2 regions of the Virgibacillus sp. Bac330 genome follow, and region 1 is predicted to be linked to the other one. Evidence: riboswitches for the same ligand, from Rfam matches in the RefSeq annotation. Region 1 holds a riboswitch; the other holds the start of a gene.
What was found. Region 1 has a riboswitch for S-adenosylmethionine ahead of D9780_RS10815 (methionine ABC transporter ATP-binding protein). Riboswitches for the same ligand answer to the same signal wherever they lie in the genome.

Region 2: another riboswitch for S-adenosylmethionine. It lies ahead of D9780_RS13700 (methionine biosynthesis PLP-dependent protein); the one in region 1 lies ahead of D9780_RS10815 (methionine ABC transporter ATP-binding protein).

The regions. Positions count from the first base shown of each region.
Region 1 is NZ_CP033048.1:2,312,426-2,320,870, reverse strand. Features, by position in the region: gene D9780_RS10835 (arsenate reductase family protein) at 355-708, shown strand; gene gcvH (glycine cleavage system protein GcvH) at 882-1,262, shown strand; gene D9780_RS10825 (toprim domain-containing protein) at 1,908-2,264, shown strand; gene D9780_RS10820 (thioredoxin family protein) at 2,287-2,601, shown strand; SAM riboswitch class I at 2,670-2,784, shown strand; gene D9780_RS10815 (methionine ABC transporter ATP-binding protein) at 2,885-3,916, shown strand; gene D9780_RS10810 (methionine ABC transporter permease) at 3,906-4,574, shown strand; gene D9780_RS10805 (MetQ/NlpA family ABC transporter substrate-binding protein) at 4,656-5,480, shown strand; gene D9780_RS21100 (YuzK family famiily protein) at 5,682-5,852, shown strand; gene sufC (Fe-S cluster assembly ATPase SufC) at 6,328-7,113, shown strand; gene sufD (Fe-S cluster assembly protein SufD) at 7,131-8,438, shown strand; gene D9780_RS10790 (cysteine desulfurase) at 8,438-8,445, shown strand, end outside.
Region 2 is NZ_CP033048.1:2,959,813-2,968,257, forward strand. Features, by position in the region: gene D9780_RS13680 (LysR family transcriptional regulator) at 1-115, shown strand, start outside; gene D9780_RS13685 (YuzF family protein) at 611-829, shown strand; gene D9780_RS13690 (manganese catalase family protein) at 845-1,741, shown strand; SAM riboswitch class I at 2,836-2,937, shown strand; gene D9780_RS13700 (methionine biosynthesis PLP-dependent protein) at 3,033-4,133, shown strand; SAM riboswitch class I at 4,367-4,467, shown strand; gene D9780_RS13705 (homocysteine S-methyltransferase family protein) at 4,698-5,747, shown strand; gene D9780_RS13710 (DUF4177 domain-containing protein) at 5,864-6,076, opposite strand; gene D9780_RS13715 (DUF5700 domain-containing putative Zn-dependent protease) at 6,394-7,242, shown strand; gene D9780_RS13720 (ATP-binding protein) at 7,404-7,964, opposite strand; gene D9780_RS13725 (VanZ family protein) at 8,223-8,445, opposite strand, start outside.

The sequences.
Region 1 (8,445 bases):
GTAGGTAATTTAGGAGGTTTTACGTCGAGTGTGTGGCAAGATAGTATTTCTATGGGGGAACAATATTCCTTTCATATTGGCGTCTTGGCTCGTAAATTATACCCGCTGATGCTTCATGTCAAACCGACTACAATTACCTTTTAACTATGCTATAAACTAAAAAGGTTTATCCTTATCTATAGTGCACACTAAATGTTGTATTAAAAATCAATAGAATTTGCATGAATAGAATGCTGAAAATACAGAGGTTATAACTACGTTGAGGAAAACTTGACACATACAAACCCCATTTTATTCGAATTTCAATTGTTTATTTTGATATAATGATACATATTATAGATTGGGGGCTGTCTAATGCTGACTTTTTACTGGTATCCGAACTGTGGGACATGCAAAAAAGCGAAAAAATGGTTAGATAATCATCAAGTGAATTACAAACCGATACATATAGTTCAAAATCCACCAAATAAAGAAGATATACTTGAACTTATGCAGAAGAGTGGGATGCCTGCAAAGAAATTCTTTAACACAAGTGGTAAAAAATACCGTGAATTAAATATGAAGGAAAAAATAGCAGATGCCACGGAAGAAGAAATGGCGGAGATATTAGCCTCTGACGGAATGCTAATTAAGCGACCAATTGTAACAGATGGCTCTAACGTAACTGTTGGCTTCGAAGAGGAAGAATTTGAAAAAAATTGGCTATAATAGCTTATTCCAACCGAACTGTCGAATAAAACATCAAGTTGATGAAGGATTCTACAATGGTAACTACAAGTGAAGGGTAAAACTTTTGGAATAATCTATTTAAAATAATACTGGATAATTGGGACTGAACCTTGTATAGTGAAATTGGAATATATCATTTGGAGGGAATAAATATGAGCGTACCAAAGGATTTATTATATTCAAAAGAACACGAATGGGTAAAAAAAGAAGATGGAACTGTGCGCATTGGAATTACTGCATTTGCACAAGATGAGTTAGGTGACATTGTGTTCGTTGAACTACCTGAAGTCGGTGACGAATTAGAAATCAATGAGCCTTTCGGTAGTGTGGAGTCCGTGAAAACAGTGTCGGAATTATATGCTCCTATTAGTGGGAAAGTCGTTGAAATGAATGAAGAATTGGAAGATAGCCCTGAATTAGTGAATGAATCACCATACGAAAAGGCATGGATGGTCGTTGTTGAACCAACGAAGGAAACAGAATTGGATGACTTACTATCTGCGGAAGCTTACGAAGAAATTATCAGTGAATAAATATTAAAAAAACTAGGCTTGTCGCCAAAGTCTTATGGCGAAAGCCTTTGTTTTGGTCTAGGAAATTATAAATTTTAGCAGCTGTGGATAAACTAACTAAGTTATTTAGCCACGTCCGGCTCCAGTGGCCAGCAACTAGGCAACTTCACACCATTGCCCTAAGCTAAGTCATCATTGATTCGTGCGAAATAGGAAGGCCGACTAAAGACGGGCTTGCAGGAGTATGCTTTCTAAAACTTTCGTTGATTCGTTCCACTCTCTACGTTGCTAACCAGGCGCCCCGAGCCTTTGTTCTTCTTATATTATAAACCTGAAAAACTTGATACTTTCTTATAGTGTGTGAACAAAGCTGATTGCAATGCTTTGCAATCAACTTTGTTTATAAGATTGTTAATAATTGTCCGTCTGCCACATAAACTAGGAGTAAACTTATAGGTAATATGAAAACAAGCATTATAGTACAGAGATGACGTCCTGCTAAATGATGTATACATTCAATAGTCAAAAAGCCTCCTAGCTATGCAGTTATCCTTTTGTAAGTAGTATATATTCCCAGCTAGGTTTGCACTATTGAAAGACAGCTAAAGTAAATAAAATATATTTTATTGCAAGCTTGTTGCTTGATTTTTCAAGGAGTGCTGTGTGATGATTACAAATGGATCAGAAAAGGTTATGATTGTAGAAGGATTGACTGATAAGAAGCAAGTGAATAAAGTGATTGCCGAAGAGATCACCATTGTTTGCACAAATGGAACGCTTGGAGTAGAGAGATTTGATCACATGTTGGAAGAATATGGTTTAGATGATAAGGATGTTTTTATTCTTGTCGACGAAGATCCTTCTGGCATCAAGCTTCGTAAACAACTAGCAAGAGAATTGCCACATGCAGAACATGTATATGTAAGTAGCGAATACAGAGAAGTAGCTACGACACCTGAAAATGTACTAGCTCAAGTTTTAGTGAGTAAACGAATAGCGGTTAATCCTATATTTCTGATTTAATTTAAAGTAAAAAGGTGATAGTTTGCAACAAGTAACAAAAGAGCAACTACAGCAATCCAATTACTTTCTTTATATTTATACACCACTTTGCGGAACGTGTAATCTTGCTAAAAGTATGTTGCTTAAAATGGAACAAATGCAAAAGCAAGAGCTATTTTTAGAAATGAATGCATCACTACATCCAGAATTTATGCAAACGCATCAAATAGCAAGTGTTCCTTGTTTGCTTATAAAGAAAGATGGAGAGCTCGTTGAAAAAATGTATGCATTTCGTGATGTAGCAAATATATACCAACACTTGATCATGCATAGACCAGAATTGTTTTCATTTCGATAGTAAAATTACATTGACAGATAGCAAGCAACGTGTTATTATGATTTCTATTCCAATTAAATAATAATTAACTCTTATCTTGAGCGGTGGAGGGACTGGCCCTACGAACCCGCGGCAACCTTCAAATAAATGTTTTATTTTGAAAGGTGCTAATTCCTGCAAGGCTTATGTCTTGGTAGATGAGGGGACATTTTGACATGTATACGTCTTTCTGTTCTCTTGCAGAAAGGCGTTTTTAATTGCTGATGTGGGCATAATAGTAAAGGGACAAAAAGGAGGACTAAGTGTGATATCGATAGAGGGTTTGCGTAAAGTTTTTACTGCAAACAAGACAGAAACAACGGCTGTTGACGATGTAACCCTTTCGATTAAACAAGGAGATATCTTTGGTGTGATCGGTTATAGTGGTGCAGGAAAAAGTACGTTTGTGCGATTACTGAATCGTTTAGAAGAACCTACAGGTGGTAAGATTTTTATTCGTAATCAAGAAATAACAGCATTAAAAAAGAATGAATTGCGGTTAGCTAGACAAGATATTGGCATGGTATTCCAGCATTTTAATTTGTTATGGTCACGTACTGTAAAAGAAAATATAGCTTTCCCATTAGAAATAGCAGGTGTTGAAAAAGAAGAACGGAACCAACGTGTTCAATCTCTCATTGATTTGGTCGGTTTATCCGGGAAGGAAGCGACCTACCCTTCGCAATTAAGTGGTGGGCAAAAACAACGGGTTGGCATAGCGAGAGCATTAGCAAACAAGCCTTCCGTATTATTATGTGATGAAGCAACATCCGCATTAGATCCAGAAACAACGAATTCTATTTTGGACTTGCTTGTAGATATAAATCAGCAACTAGGCTTAACGATTATATTAATTACACATGAAATGCATGTGATTCGAAAAATATGTAAGCAGGTAGCCGTGATGGAAAATGGAAAAGTGGTAGAACATGGTAATGTATTGGATGTGTTTGCACACCCCAAAAAAGATGTTACGAAAAAGTTCGTTCAACAGCTAATGGGGGATGCAGAAGCCGAGAATGAGTTTGAACATTTAGTTCGCGCATTTGAGAATGGTAAGTTAATTCGTCTCCATTTTGTAGGCGAAACAACGAACGACGCTTTAATTAGTAAGCTTGTAAAGGCGTATAACATTGACATTAGTATTTTACAAGGGAAAATAACGCGAACGCAGGCCGGTGCGTACGGTACGCTATTTATCCAAATGACTGGTGAAGAATTAGAAATTACTAAAGCAATTCAACACGTAACAGAAAAGACTTCCGTAGAGTTAGAGGTGATCCGCGGTGTTCGCTGATTTATTTGCTACTATTAAAGTAGAAGACATTGTAGAAGCAACGAAAGAAACATTTTATATGACGATTATTGCTTTAATTGGAACCTTTATTTTGGGGATTTTACTTGGGTTACTGTTATTTCTCACTAATAAAGGGGGACTGTGGGAAAATAAATGGGTTAACTTTATCACGGCCACATTTGTAAATGTATTCCGTGCTATTCCTTTTATTATATTAATATTATTGTTATTCCCATTTACTGATTTTCTTGTTGGTACGATAAGAGGCCCTAACGCTGCGCTCCCGGCATTAATTATTGGAGCCGCGCCGTTTTATGGACGGTTGGTGGAAATTGCTTTAAGAGAAGTAGATAAAGGTGTCATAGAGGCTGCTAAAGCAATGGGCGCCAAGACCCGAACAATTATTTTTAAAGTATTGTTACCAGAAGCAATGCCAGCTTTAATTTCAGGACTTACCGTTACTGCCATTGCGCTAATAGGTTATACAGCAATGGCAGGAGCAATTGGGTCAGGAGGCCTGGGGAGCTATGCATATTACTCAGGCTTTCAACGTAGAGATTTTGATATTGTTTTACTTTGTTCCGTTATTATTGTGCTCATTGTATTTCTATTTCAATTTATTGGTGATTATATTACACGCAAATTAGATAAAAGATAAAGGAAATTAATAATTATTATAATGAAGTGTAATTTTGACAAGTGTATGCAAATAGAAACTTTGAAAGAGGAGTGTGTCAACATGAAAAAATATATTCTCTCCATTTTAATCCTTACTGCTTTAGGTGGTTTATTAACTGCTTGTGGTGGGGGAGAAGAAAAAGATGATAATAAAATAACCGTCGGGGCTTCAAGTGTACCACACGCAGAAATATTAGCAGAAGCAAAGCCGATTTTAGAAGAAGAAGGGATCACACTGGAAATTAGTGAATACCAAGACTATGTATTACCGAATGATGATCTTGCGAATGGAGAAATTGATGCTAACTATTATCAACACATCCCCTTTCTTGAGCAAACAATTGATGATACAGGTTACGATTTAGATTATATTGCTGGTATTCATATTGAACCGATGGGTGTATATTCCAAAGGCATATCTAGTGTGGAGGATATTCCAGAAGGAACGGAAGTTATTATGAGTAACTCCGTGCCAGATCACGGGCGAATTTTAACTTTGTTTGAAGAACAAGGACTTATTAAAATAGATGAAGATGTAGACAAAGCACGTGCTACTGTTGATGATATAGTAGAAAACCCAAAAAACTTGACTTTTTTACCTGAATATGAGGCTGCTGTCCTTCCAGAATACTATGAAAGGGAAGAGGATGCCCTTGTAGCTATTAATACGAACTATGCTATTGATGCTGGTCTAAAGCCAGAAGAAGACGGTTTATTTATTGAAGGCGATGAATCTACTTATGTGAATGTGTTGGCAGTGAAGAAAGAGGATAAAGACGATGAAGCATTAAATAAATTAGCTGAGATCTTACAATCAGAAGAAATTCAAGCTTTTATGAGGGAGAAATATAATGGAGCAATTGTTCCAGTAAAAGAAAAGAAATAAAATAGCAGCAATAGGCAAAGATTTAGCGGAATTTACTGTATGTGTAGGTATCGCCAACGTATCCGTCTATATGTGAAATTTAACCGCGATTATGCCGAATGAAGCGTTTATATCCATTTTGAGAAGGGAACTTGTCTTATGTTAAGCTTATGATGAGTCAAAACGAGGAAAGGATGATTCCCTATTCATAGTGGAATAAAAATGAAGTACACTTCTGAAATGGAAAAAGCAATGCAGCAATCGCATCATATTGGTTTTGCGGAGTATCAACGCAAGTTAAAACAACGGCTAGCAGTTGAAAAAAAACGGCAGCAAGAATATCAGAAGTGTAAGCTATTTACCTTAGCACATATGAACCAACAACACGGCTAATTATTTTAAAAATGTAGATAAATAATAGTGAAGGGCGTTTGCGATTTGCAATAAACGCCCTTTTGCTGTTGTTGTAAGGTGCCTGCTTCTACAATTTAAACAAGCCTAAGTGAGAAATAGCAACATCGAAATTTTGTCGTAAGAGGGCTTTAGGTGATACCCTTAAGCTACTAAAAAAAATATTTAGTGGGGGATGCAACAAACTAAAAGGACGAAAGATGCACTGCGGGTTTATATCCTGATAACCGTTGCCACCATGCATTTTAAATCGTTAAAATAAGTAGAGGCTAAGAATTTGAGTTGTCCATTATCATTAAGATATTATAAAGAATGTCCATTTATACATAGGATTTCCTGTTCTAAAGAGTTGATAATAAATTCGAAATGATTTAAGATTGTAATGAGAATAAATTGAGAATGAATATCACGTTTATAGAGATGTGATATCTATAATAATGAATTTGGAGGTATAAATATGGCTGGATCTACGCTAGAAATCAAGAATTTACACGTATCAATTGAAGATAAGGAGATACTAAAAGGTGTCGACTTAACAATAAAGGGTGGAGAATTTCATGCAATTATGGGACCAAATGGTACTGGAAAATCCACTTTAGCTTCTGCGATTATGGGGCACCCGAAGTATGAAGTTACAGAAGGAAGCATCTTATTGGATGGAGAAGATGTATTGGAAATGGAAGTAGATGAGCGTGCTCGTGCTGGTTTATTCCTTGCCATGCAATATCCAAGTGAAATTAGTGGTGTAACTACTTCAGACTTCTTGCGTTCTTCGATGAATGCTCGCCGTGGCGAAGGAAATGAGATTTCACTTATGAACTTTATTAAAGAAATGGATAATGTTCTTGATTATTTAGAAATTGATAAGAATATGGCGCAAAGATATTTGAATGAAGGTTTTTCTGGCGGGGAGAAAAAGCGTAACGAAATTCTGCAACTTATGCTACTGAAGCCTGAGATCGCCATTTTGGATGAAATCGACTCTGGTTTAGATATTGATGCATTAAAAATAGTGTCTAAAGGCATTAACAAGCTTCGTGACGAAAACTTTGGCTGCTTAATTATTACACACTATCAACGTTTATTAAACTATATAACTCCTGATTTCGTGCATGTCATGATGCAAGGCCGCGTTGTTAAATCTGGTGGACCAGAATTAGCTAAGCGTCTTGAATCAGAAGGTTATGAGTGGATTAAAGAAGAATTAGGTATCGAAGACCATACTGTTGAGCAAAATGCGTAACGTAAGGAGGGGTATTTATGACTGTAGAAACCAAGTTACCATACAATAAAGAGTACATTGAACAGTTTTCAAAAGAACGAAATGAACCACAATGGATGTTAGATTTACGACTGCAAGCGTTAAACAAAGCTGAAGATCTAGAATTGCCAAAACCGGATAAAACGAAGATTGGTAAATGGAATTTTACGGAGTTTAAACATACAGCAAAAGGTGAGGAAATTACTTCATTACAAGATCTGCCCGTTGAATTACAGGAATATTTGGATGAAAATAACTTGCCTGAGAACCTCCTAATTCAGCGTAACCATTCTGTTGCTCACAGTACATTAAGTAAAGAACTAGAAGATAAAGGTGTTATTTTCACAGATATTTTTACTGCTTTGCAGCAACATGGCGATCTTGTACAGCGCTATTATATGAAAGATGCCGTATCGGTTGATGAGCATCGTTTAACAGCCATGCATGCAGCTTTAATGAACGGTGGTGTTTTTGTTTACATTCCTAAAAATGTTGTTGTTGAAGCACCTTTACAAGCTATATTCTGGCAGGAAGATCCAGAGCTTTCTATGTTTAACCATGTGCTCGTGGTCGCAGAACAGGGCAGTTCAGTAACGTATGTAGAAAACTATATTTCTCATAATGAAAACGAATCAACGGTTGCAAATATTGTAACAGAAGTTATTGCCCAGGATAATGCAAAAGTTTCCTTTGGAGCGGTGGATAATTTTGCCGCAGGTACTACGGCTTACAATAACCGTCGTGGGGTTGCTTACCGGGACGCAACGATTGAGTGGGCACTAGGACAAATGAATGATGGTAACACCGTCTCAGAGAATATTACCCATTTAGTTGGCGAGAATTCACTTTCCAATGCGAAGACAGTATCTGTTGGCCGTGGGAAACAAACACAAAACTTTACTGCAAAAATTGTCCATTTTGGTAAAAATTCAGAAGGATATATTTTACAACACGGTGTAATGAAGGAAGGAGCTACTTCTATTTTTAACGGAATTGGTAAAATAGAACATGGCGCTTCTAAATCAAATGCGGAGCAAGAATCTCGTGTACTCATGTTAAGTGAGAAAGCTCGTGGAGATGCAAACCCGATTTTATTAATTGATGAAGATGATGTAACTGCTGGTCACGCAGCTTCTGTTGGGAGAGTAGACCCATTACAGCTCTATTATTTAATGAGTCGAGGAATTACACAAGAAGAAGCAGAACGTCTAATTATTCACGGTTTCTTAGCTCCAGTAGTAAATCAACTTCCAATTGAAGCGGTGAAAAATCAATTGACGCAAGTTATTGAAAGGAAGGTATATTAATGGATGT
Region 2 (8,445 bases), 650 kb from region 1:
TCCTTTCAAACAACCAAGGCTTCATCTGGAGTTGGCACTTATTTGGAAAAAAGATAAATATTTGCCGTATGCCGTGCGTGAGTTTGTCACTATGGCAAAAGATTTCACAAATTAAGTTCATTTAGAAAAACTTGGCTTACTGCCAATCCATTTAGAGGTAGACTTAGTTTTTCTTATACTATAATCAATAGTAATTCTATGCTTTCCTATAGTGGAACAAAGGCGCAAGTGCCCATTTAGCAACGTAGCGACCGGAAAGCATCAACGGTGATAAAGGTATCATACCACTAAAACAAGGGTATGCCGATGTCGAGCGGCAAGCCCTTGTTTAGTCTGCCTTCATTCTTTTTAGCCAAGAACCAATGATGACTTATCATAGGGTAATTCGTGCTGGATTTGCTTAAACTGTAGCAACTCGTGGATAATTGTGAACTCCAGCGACTTTATTGTGAACTTCAAGTAACCTCCCTGTGAACTTCAGCGACTTTTCATGAAATTCAAGCAATTTTTAATAAACTCCAGCAACTTTTCAACTTGTCCAACGAATAACCTACTTTTTGTCGTCATAGCCTAGTTGTAGTGAGTATCCATCATAAAGGGAGGCTGAAAAATGAACGCACAAACACCATCATTTACAAGTGCTTTTGACCCTTACGTATACCAAACTTTACAGTCAATAACAGGTGCCACGCTCATTGTACAAACAACACAAGGAACAGTGACAGGTAGCTTAAAAACAGTAATGCCTGACCATATCGTTTTAGAATCGGGCGGATCTTCATTCTATATTCGTATTCAACAGATTGTTTGGGTGATTCCGAAAAGCTAAAGAAGGAGGCTTATCATGTTTAAACGTGAAAACCGCATGTTAATTGAACTGCCTGTTCCTGAACACGGCGACCCTAATGCTGCAGCAGCGGTTCAAGAATTATTAGGTGGGAAATTTGGCGAAATGTCTACATTAAATAATTATATGTTTCAATCATTCAATTTCCGCCAAAAAGATAAGCTTAAACCATTTTACGATCTTGTAGCAAGTATAACAGCTGAAGAATTCGGCCATGTCGAACTTGTTACGAACACAATTAATCTCCTTTCAAAAGGAAACACCTTTTACACTGGAAACCCAGATGTCACCCCGTTACGCGAAGGAAAAGACAGCCGCAATACGTATCAATTTATCGCCACTGCTCAAACAGCACTTGTAGGTGACTCCATGGGTCGAGCATGGACAGGAGATAATGTCTTTAGTAGCGGCAATCTTGTCTTAGATTTACTACACAATTTCTTTCTTGAAGTCGGCGCTCGTACACATAAAATGCGCGTTTACGAAATGACAGAACATGAAACAGCACGAGAGATGATTGGTTACTTATTAGTTCGTGGAGGTACACATGTGCTAGCCTATGCGAAAGCCTTAGAAATCGCAACAGGGGTTGACGTTAAAAAGCTTATCCCAATCCCTGATTTATCGAACACGAAGTTTGATCATGCTCGAAAATTTGAAGAACAAGGGTTAGCAAATGTTTTATACACGTGGAATGATGTGGGAGATTATAACGATATCCGACAAATTTGGAAAGGAGACAATCCAGAGAATGGAGAGAAGCTAATCGTCAAGGAAGGAATACCAAAAGGAGGCCCTATCCCTAATTTAGAAGATCTTCCTGAACAATTTGCACCTGGCATTGATAAAGATGATTATCAAAAAATTGCTAAACGGTTAATGGAAAACATGTAAGTATGATGAACTCCGTAGTGTTTACGGAGTTCATCATACAATATTTATGTAGAACTTACATCTATTTCATGCGAGCAGGAGCGATTTCTACGGGGGGCGTGCGGATTTGCGACGAGCATGAGCGAGTTCAGCGCAGGGCGTGCGGAATTACGACGAACATGAGCGGTTTCTGCGCGGGGCGTGCGGATTTGCGACGAGCATGAGCGAGTTTAAGCGCGGGGCGTGCGGAATTACGACGAGCATGAGCGAGTTTAAGCGCGGGGCGTGCGAATTTGCGACGAGCATGAGCGAGTTTAAGCGCGGGGCGTGCGAATTTGCGACGAGCATGAGCGAGTTTAAGCGCGGAGCGTGCGGAATTACGACGAACATGAGCGATTTCAACGCGGGGCGTGCGGAATTACGACGAACATGAGCGGATTTCAGTGCGAGAGAGCGTAATTGTGACGAACATGAGCGATTTCTGCGCGGGAGAGAGCGGATTGTGACGAGCAGGAGCGATTTCAACGCGGAGCGAGCGAGATTACGACGAACATGAGCGATTTTAAGCGCGGGGCGTGCGGATTTGCAACGAACATGAGCGCATTACGGACAGGAGCGAGCGTATTTCATGCGAGTATGAGCGATTTCAGCGCAGAAGAGAGCGGAATTACGACGAACATGAGCGATTTCTGCGCGGGGCGTGCAGATTGCGACGAACATGAGCGATTTCAACGCGGGGCGTGCGGATTTGCGACGAGCATGAGCGCATTCCGGACAGGAGCGAGCGTATTTCATGCGAGCATGAGCGATTTCAAGCGCGGGGGCGTGCGGATTTGCGACGAGCATAACCTTTTTATTTTTATTCTACGAGCAAATACATTGGCTACGCAAGTTCATTCCTCCAATTATACATCTTTCATAATCTTTTGGTGAATGATTACCACGATGAGAACCTTCCGCAAAAACTATATTATTCTGGCTACGTTTCGAGCACAAAAAAGATTCACCACAGTTGGAAGAAGCCGAACCCTTAAATTGTGGAGACAAAATCCCCTTGACTTTTATGGAACTTCATTGTATTCTAAAATTCAATCTTTTAAAATTTAATAAAAATTTTCTTATCCAGAGAGGTGGAGGGACTGGCCCTTTGATACCTCGGCAACAGACCGCATGCGGTACTGTGCCAATTCCAGAAGCATAGCGCTTGAAGATAAGAAGAAGATCCTTTTCAACATATTAGGAAACCTCTTCTTATTTCAAGGAGAGGTTTTTTGCATCCTCTCCTTGTAACCATTTTTAAGGAGATGATAAAGTGTTACAACAAACACGTGAAACTAGCATGGTGCAACTAGGAAACCGAAGTGATCTTCGTACTGGAGCAGTTAATCCACCTATTTATTTATCAACTGCATTCAAACATGATGGCATTGGACAGTCAACCGGGTATGATTACAGTCGCACGAAAAATCCAACTCGATCCCTGTTAGAAGAAGGTGTTGCGAAGTTAGAATCTGGTAAGCAAGCTTTTGCTTGTAGTTCAGGCATGGCAGCTATACAGCTTGTTCTTTCCCTTTTTCAAGCTGGTGATGAAATCATTGCTTCAGAAGATATTTATGGTGGGACGTATCGTTTGTTGGAACAGTACACAAGAGCATACCATTTTAACATCTGTTATGATCCCTTTACCAATTTCAAAGAAACGGAAACAAATATAACGAATAAAACAAAAGCAATATTTATTGAAACACCGACAAATCCATTAATGCAGGAAATAGATATTACCTCTATTGCTCATCTAACTAAAAAACATGATCTATTGCTTATTGTTGACAACACATTCCTTACACCCTATTTGCAACGCCCTTTAGAACTTGGCGCTGATATTGTTATTCATAGTGCAACAAAGTATATTGGTGGGCACAATGACGTATTAGCTGGTTTAGTAGTTACCGACGATGAACCGATCTGTGAACAACTTGCTATAATGCATAATACATCTGGGGCAGTACTCTCTCCATTTGACAGTTGGTTGTTAATTAGAGGATTAAAAACGCTATCCTTGCGTATGGAAAAGCACGAAACAAATGCCCAAGAGTTAGCCCATTTTTTAAACAACCATCAAGCAGTAAAAGAGGTGCTTTATCCTGGCAAAGGTGGTATGTTATCTTTTCGTTTACATGATAACAAGTGTGTAGATCCTTTTTTACAGCAATTACAACTGATTACCTTCGCTGAAAGTCTAGGTGGTGTGGAAAGTTTTATCACGTATCCATCAACACAAACACATGCGGATATTCCCATTAATAAACGTACTAAGCGTGGCATTGATGACTGTTTATTACGCTTTTCTGTCGGAATAGAGCATGTGAATGATTTAAAACATGATTTGCAGAACGCATTACAGGCATTTTAAATTTGGGCTTGACGGGGCTTTATAACTAAGTTTTATTTAATTCATAATAAATAGGGTGCTAGCTCTCACCCAAAGCTAACCATAACTATTTTTTCGAAATAGGTTGACATTGAATTTTTTTCCGTTTATAGTATAACTTACATTCAGAATAATAATAATTTACAAACTTCAATTTAATGGTTTCTTTAACCGTCAACTGTAAATCTTTATTATTCCACAACTTTATAGGATTTATCTTATCCAGAGAGGTGGAGGGACTGGCCCTTTGATACCTCAGCAACAGGCATCTTTTGCACTGTGCTAATTCCAGAAGCGTAACGCTTGAAGATAAGAAGAGTCGCCATTTGGAATCTATCCTCTTCTTATTCATAAGAAGGGGGTTTTTATGTTCCAATAATTCGCGATGGAAGCTCACATAGGTGAAGCAACTAAAAAAACGATTTTTTAATGAAAGGGGGAGGTAATTTTACCATGAAGTAAATATCGAAGTGGTGGCTCTTGCTATATACTTTGTACCACATTTTTTACGAAGCAAAGCTTTCAAAATAAAAGGAGGAGTTTAACATGAAACGCAGCTTACAACAAAGATTACAGGAAGGTACGGTTATTGTTGGGGAAGGTTATTTATTTGAATTAGAGCGCAGAGGATATTTACAAGCAGGTTCTTTTGTACCAGAAGTCGCATTAGATAATCCGCAAGCTCTGAAACAAGCTTATCGCGATTTTATGAATGCAGGCTCAGACGTCGTACTCGCATTTACTTACAACGGAAACCGAGAGAAGATGCGAATCATTGGTAAGGAAGAATTGCTCGAGCCGTTAAACAGGAACGCCATTCAGCTAGCAAAAGAAGTCGCCAAAGAACATCCTGTAGAAGAAGCACTCGTTGCTGGAAATATTTCTAACACGAATATTTTCGATCCGAATGACCCAGCTTCCAAAGAGCAAGTAAGGAGTATTTTCGCCGAGATGGTGCAATGGTGTAAAGAAGAAGGTGTTGATTTCGTAAACGGAGAAACATTTTATTATTATGAAGAAGCTCTAATCGCTTTAGAAGAAATTACGAAACAAGAACTCCCAGCCGTCATCACTTTTGGTCTTATGGGCGAAAACATTCTAAGGGACGGGTATACCGTGGAGGAAGCTTGCCAATTACTATCTGAAAAAGGAGCGCTCGTCGTCGGAATGAATTGCTTCCGTGGCCCTGATACCATCCAGCCCTTTGTAGCTAAAATAAGAGAGGCAGTCAAAGGTTATATTGGGGCATTACCAATACCTTATCGAACAACAGAGGCACACCCAACCTTTTTCAATTTGCCGGATGGAGGTTGCAGTTGCCATTTACCTACAGAAACGACGTTCCCAACGGCACTTGATCCACTTTACCACAACCGCTACGAATTAGCAGCTTGGGCGAAAAAAGCAAAAGACATCGGTGTGAACTATATTGGTCTATGCTGTGGCGCATCGCCTGCAATGTTACGTGCTGTTGCAGAAGCTGTCGGTAAAGAAACGGTTAATTCCAAATACTCGCCAAATATGGAAAAGCACTTTTTATTTGGTACTGACAAAACGTTGAAAAAACATAATCTAGAATACCGCTCCAAGGCTTAGAGGGTTGTTGGATAAGCATTTTTAAAAATATCATCCGCTGACAAGTTTTAATTTAGAGAGGAACTCCCATCAGAGCAATGACGGGGAGTTCCTTTAAATATAATTTGAACATCTTTCTACATTTTACATTCTTTATATCGCTTTTCATTTAAAGAGATTTGGTTAAAGTTCACACTAATATCCCTCATACTACCTCCAATTTGAGGAAAAACGTTTACTAATTCCCAACCTTGTTTTTCGTATTCATTTAATTTATCTTCAAATTCCTCTCGATCAGCTGAATCGATCCCTAATGTCCAAGTTTCTACAGCGTATTCCCAGGCACCCACGTCGCATCTTCCATATGTACTATACCTTTTCTAACAGCAATTATTTTTTTCATTGCATACTAAAAAAGTACATGTCTATACTAACGAATTTATTTCCGGTTTACAACGCACAGGAAAACTACTTTTTACTAACAGGCAGGATAATGGAAATAAAAGTCGAAATCATGTGTAAAGGCAATCTAGTGAGGACACTTTACACTTTAATTGGAGGACTAGCGGGATGAAAATTTTAGAAGACATCCCTTGTTGCCAGGGCTTATGGCGACAGCCTTTTTTTCCTATCCTTTAAGCCAAAAAATTGTAGGGAGGATGTTATCATGAACATTTATAATACAGCGCCATATTTCATAAATAATTATCAACCAAATGTATCATTTTTACATACATATCATGCTACCTATCCGCTACAATTTAAGGAATATTTTTTATATCATTGTAAGAACCCGGAACAAAAAAGAAAAACAGCCCTGCAAAAGTACCCAAGTCATATGAATACAATGAAAATAGCCAATCAAAACATAGAAAAACATCTGTACACGATCACGTCTGCGTATGAACAAAAATATCCTATTATTTTTAACAATAACGTACATATTATTGTTGGATTATACGGTTCTAATGCATTTACCCATCGTCAACCTATACCAGATGTCACCTTTTGCTTAGAGAAATTATCACCAGTTGATGAACACTTAAAAGTTATTATTGCCCATGAATTCGGTCATGTACTACATCATATGTTATCAGAGCAAAGAGAGGTAGACTGGGGGACTATACCGTGGTTCCATCCATATACAACTTTATTTCAAGAAGGAAGTGCAACCTATTTATCGAAGCAACTAGAAATTCCCAAGAATCAAGGCGCTTATTTCACATATGATGATACTGGAGAAAGGTGGTTAGCTTTTTCAAAACAACATAAGCGAGAAATCATTCGCGCCTTTTTGTCAGATATGCAAACATGTCATGAAGACCGAATATATCGGGAATGGTTTTCGATATATGGCGGAACTCAATTTGGTTACTCTCGTTTAGGATATTTTATTGGCTATGAACTCCTTCACTTTTTAATGAGAAAATATCCTGAACTAAAAGCAATTACTATTTGGAGAAACACCAATTATATCGGGATAATCCATAGTATTCTCCTCGAAATGAGCAACTAGCTTATGCCAGTGAATGAAGAGACGAAAATAGGATAGAACATAACCATTTACCTATGCGATGATTATTAATGATTGTTCCATACAGCTTTCAGTCTAACACCTTTGAATGCATGCAGATTTTAAAAAGCTTTTATCTGTTTGTTCTCTTTTCATTTTTCCTTTTAACCAGAAGCAAGCTGAACAATGCGCTTGATGATAGCATCAACTTCTTCATTATTTTTCATTGTAAAGAGATAATCTGCTTCATCTGCTGTAGGGGCAGCTGTATCCTCATAAATAGAAAGAGCGTTTTGACGAGCAAGTACTTCTGCAAAATCTTTTGCACTTCTTAATATATTCGTACTTCGCTGAGTGCTTTTTATTCGCTTTTGCAGTACCTCATCTGGAATATGAAAATGAATTACTATACGAATAAATTGCCCCTTAGGAAACAGTTCTTCAAGCAAGTATTTCCTTCCTGCCTTACTTCGGTTTGAGTTACATATAATAAGATGAAAATTCGTATTCTCTTTTGTGTAGTCAACAATTAATTGCGATATTGCATATTTAAGCTTATTTGACCCTATTGTTGGTTGCAGTTTCGGATAATATGTATGAATAAATGCTGCGTGGTTATCCTGATCCATAATAAGCGAATTGCTCAACTGTTTTTCTAACTCCCTAGCAAATGTTGATTTTCCACTATGCGTTTTACCGACAGTTATGACTACTAATCTTCTCATCGCTAGCCCCCTCTTCTACATCTGGTAGACGATTCGTTTTTATATTACGTCCTGGCATTTCCATGTTCTTCATTCTGCCCATCTATCAAAAATATTTGCGATCTTAATCTTATTTAATAGGTGATATTTATGTTTCTACGATTGGAAATTAAATCTTTTATAAAGGCTCATGAATGAGACGAATAAAAATGCTTTCATTTTATCCTTCAACAAGAATTGCCTACTTTCCTCTTTGGTGTGCAGTATACTTCACTACACTTATTTAATTCCCCTTCCCATAAGCTTATGCTGTTGTCTATTCTGGATGACCACTTTACATATTAAAATAGGTAGATAGCCAATTACTCCTCCAAGTGTATTTAACAGCAAATCATCGACATCAAAGCTACCAAATTTGAACATCAGTTGTACGAACTCGAACGTAAAGCTTAAGCATAATGTTGCAAGGACAATGTTGGTTAACTTGTGAAATTTCCGCCAA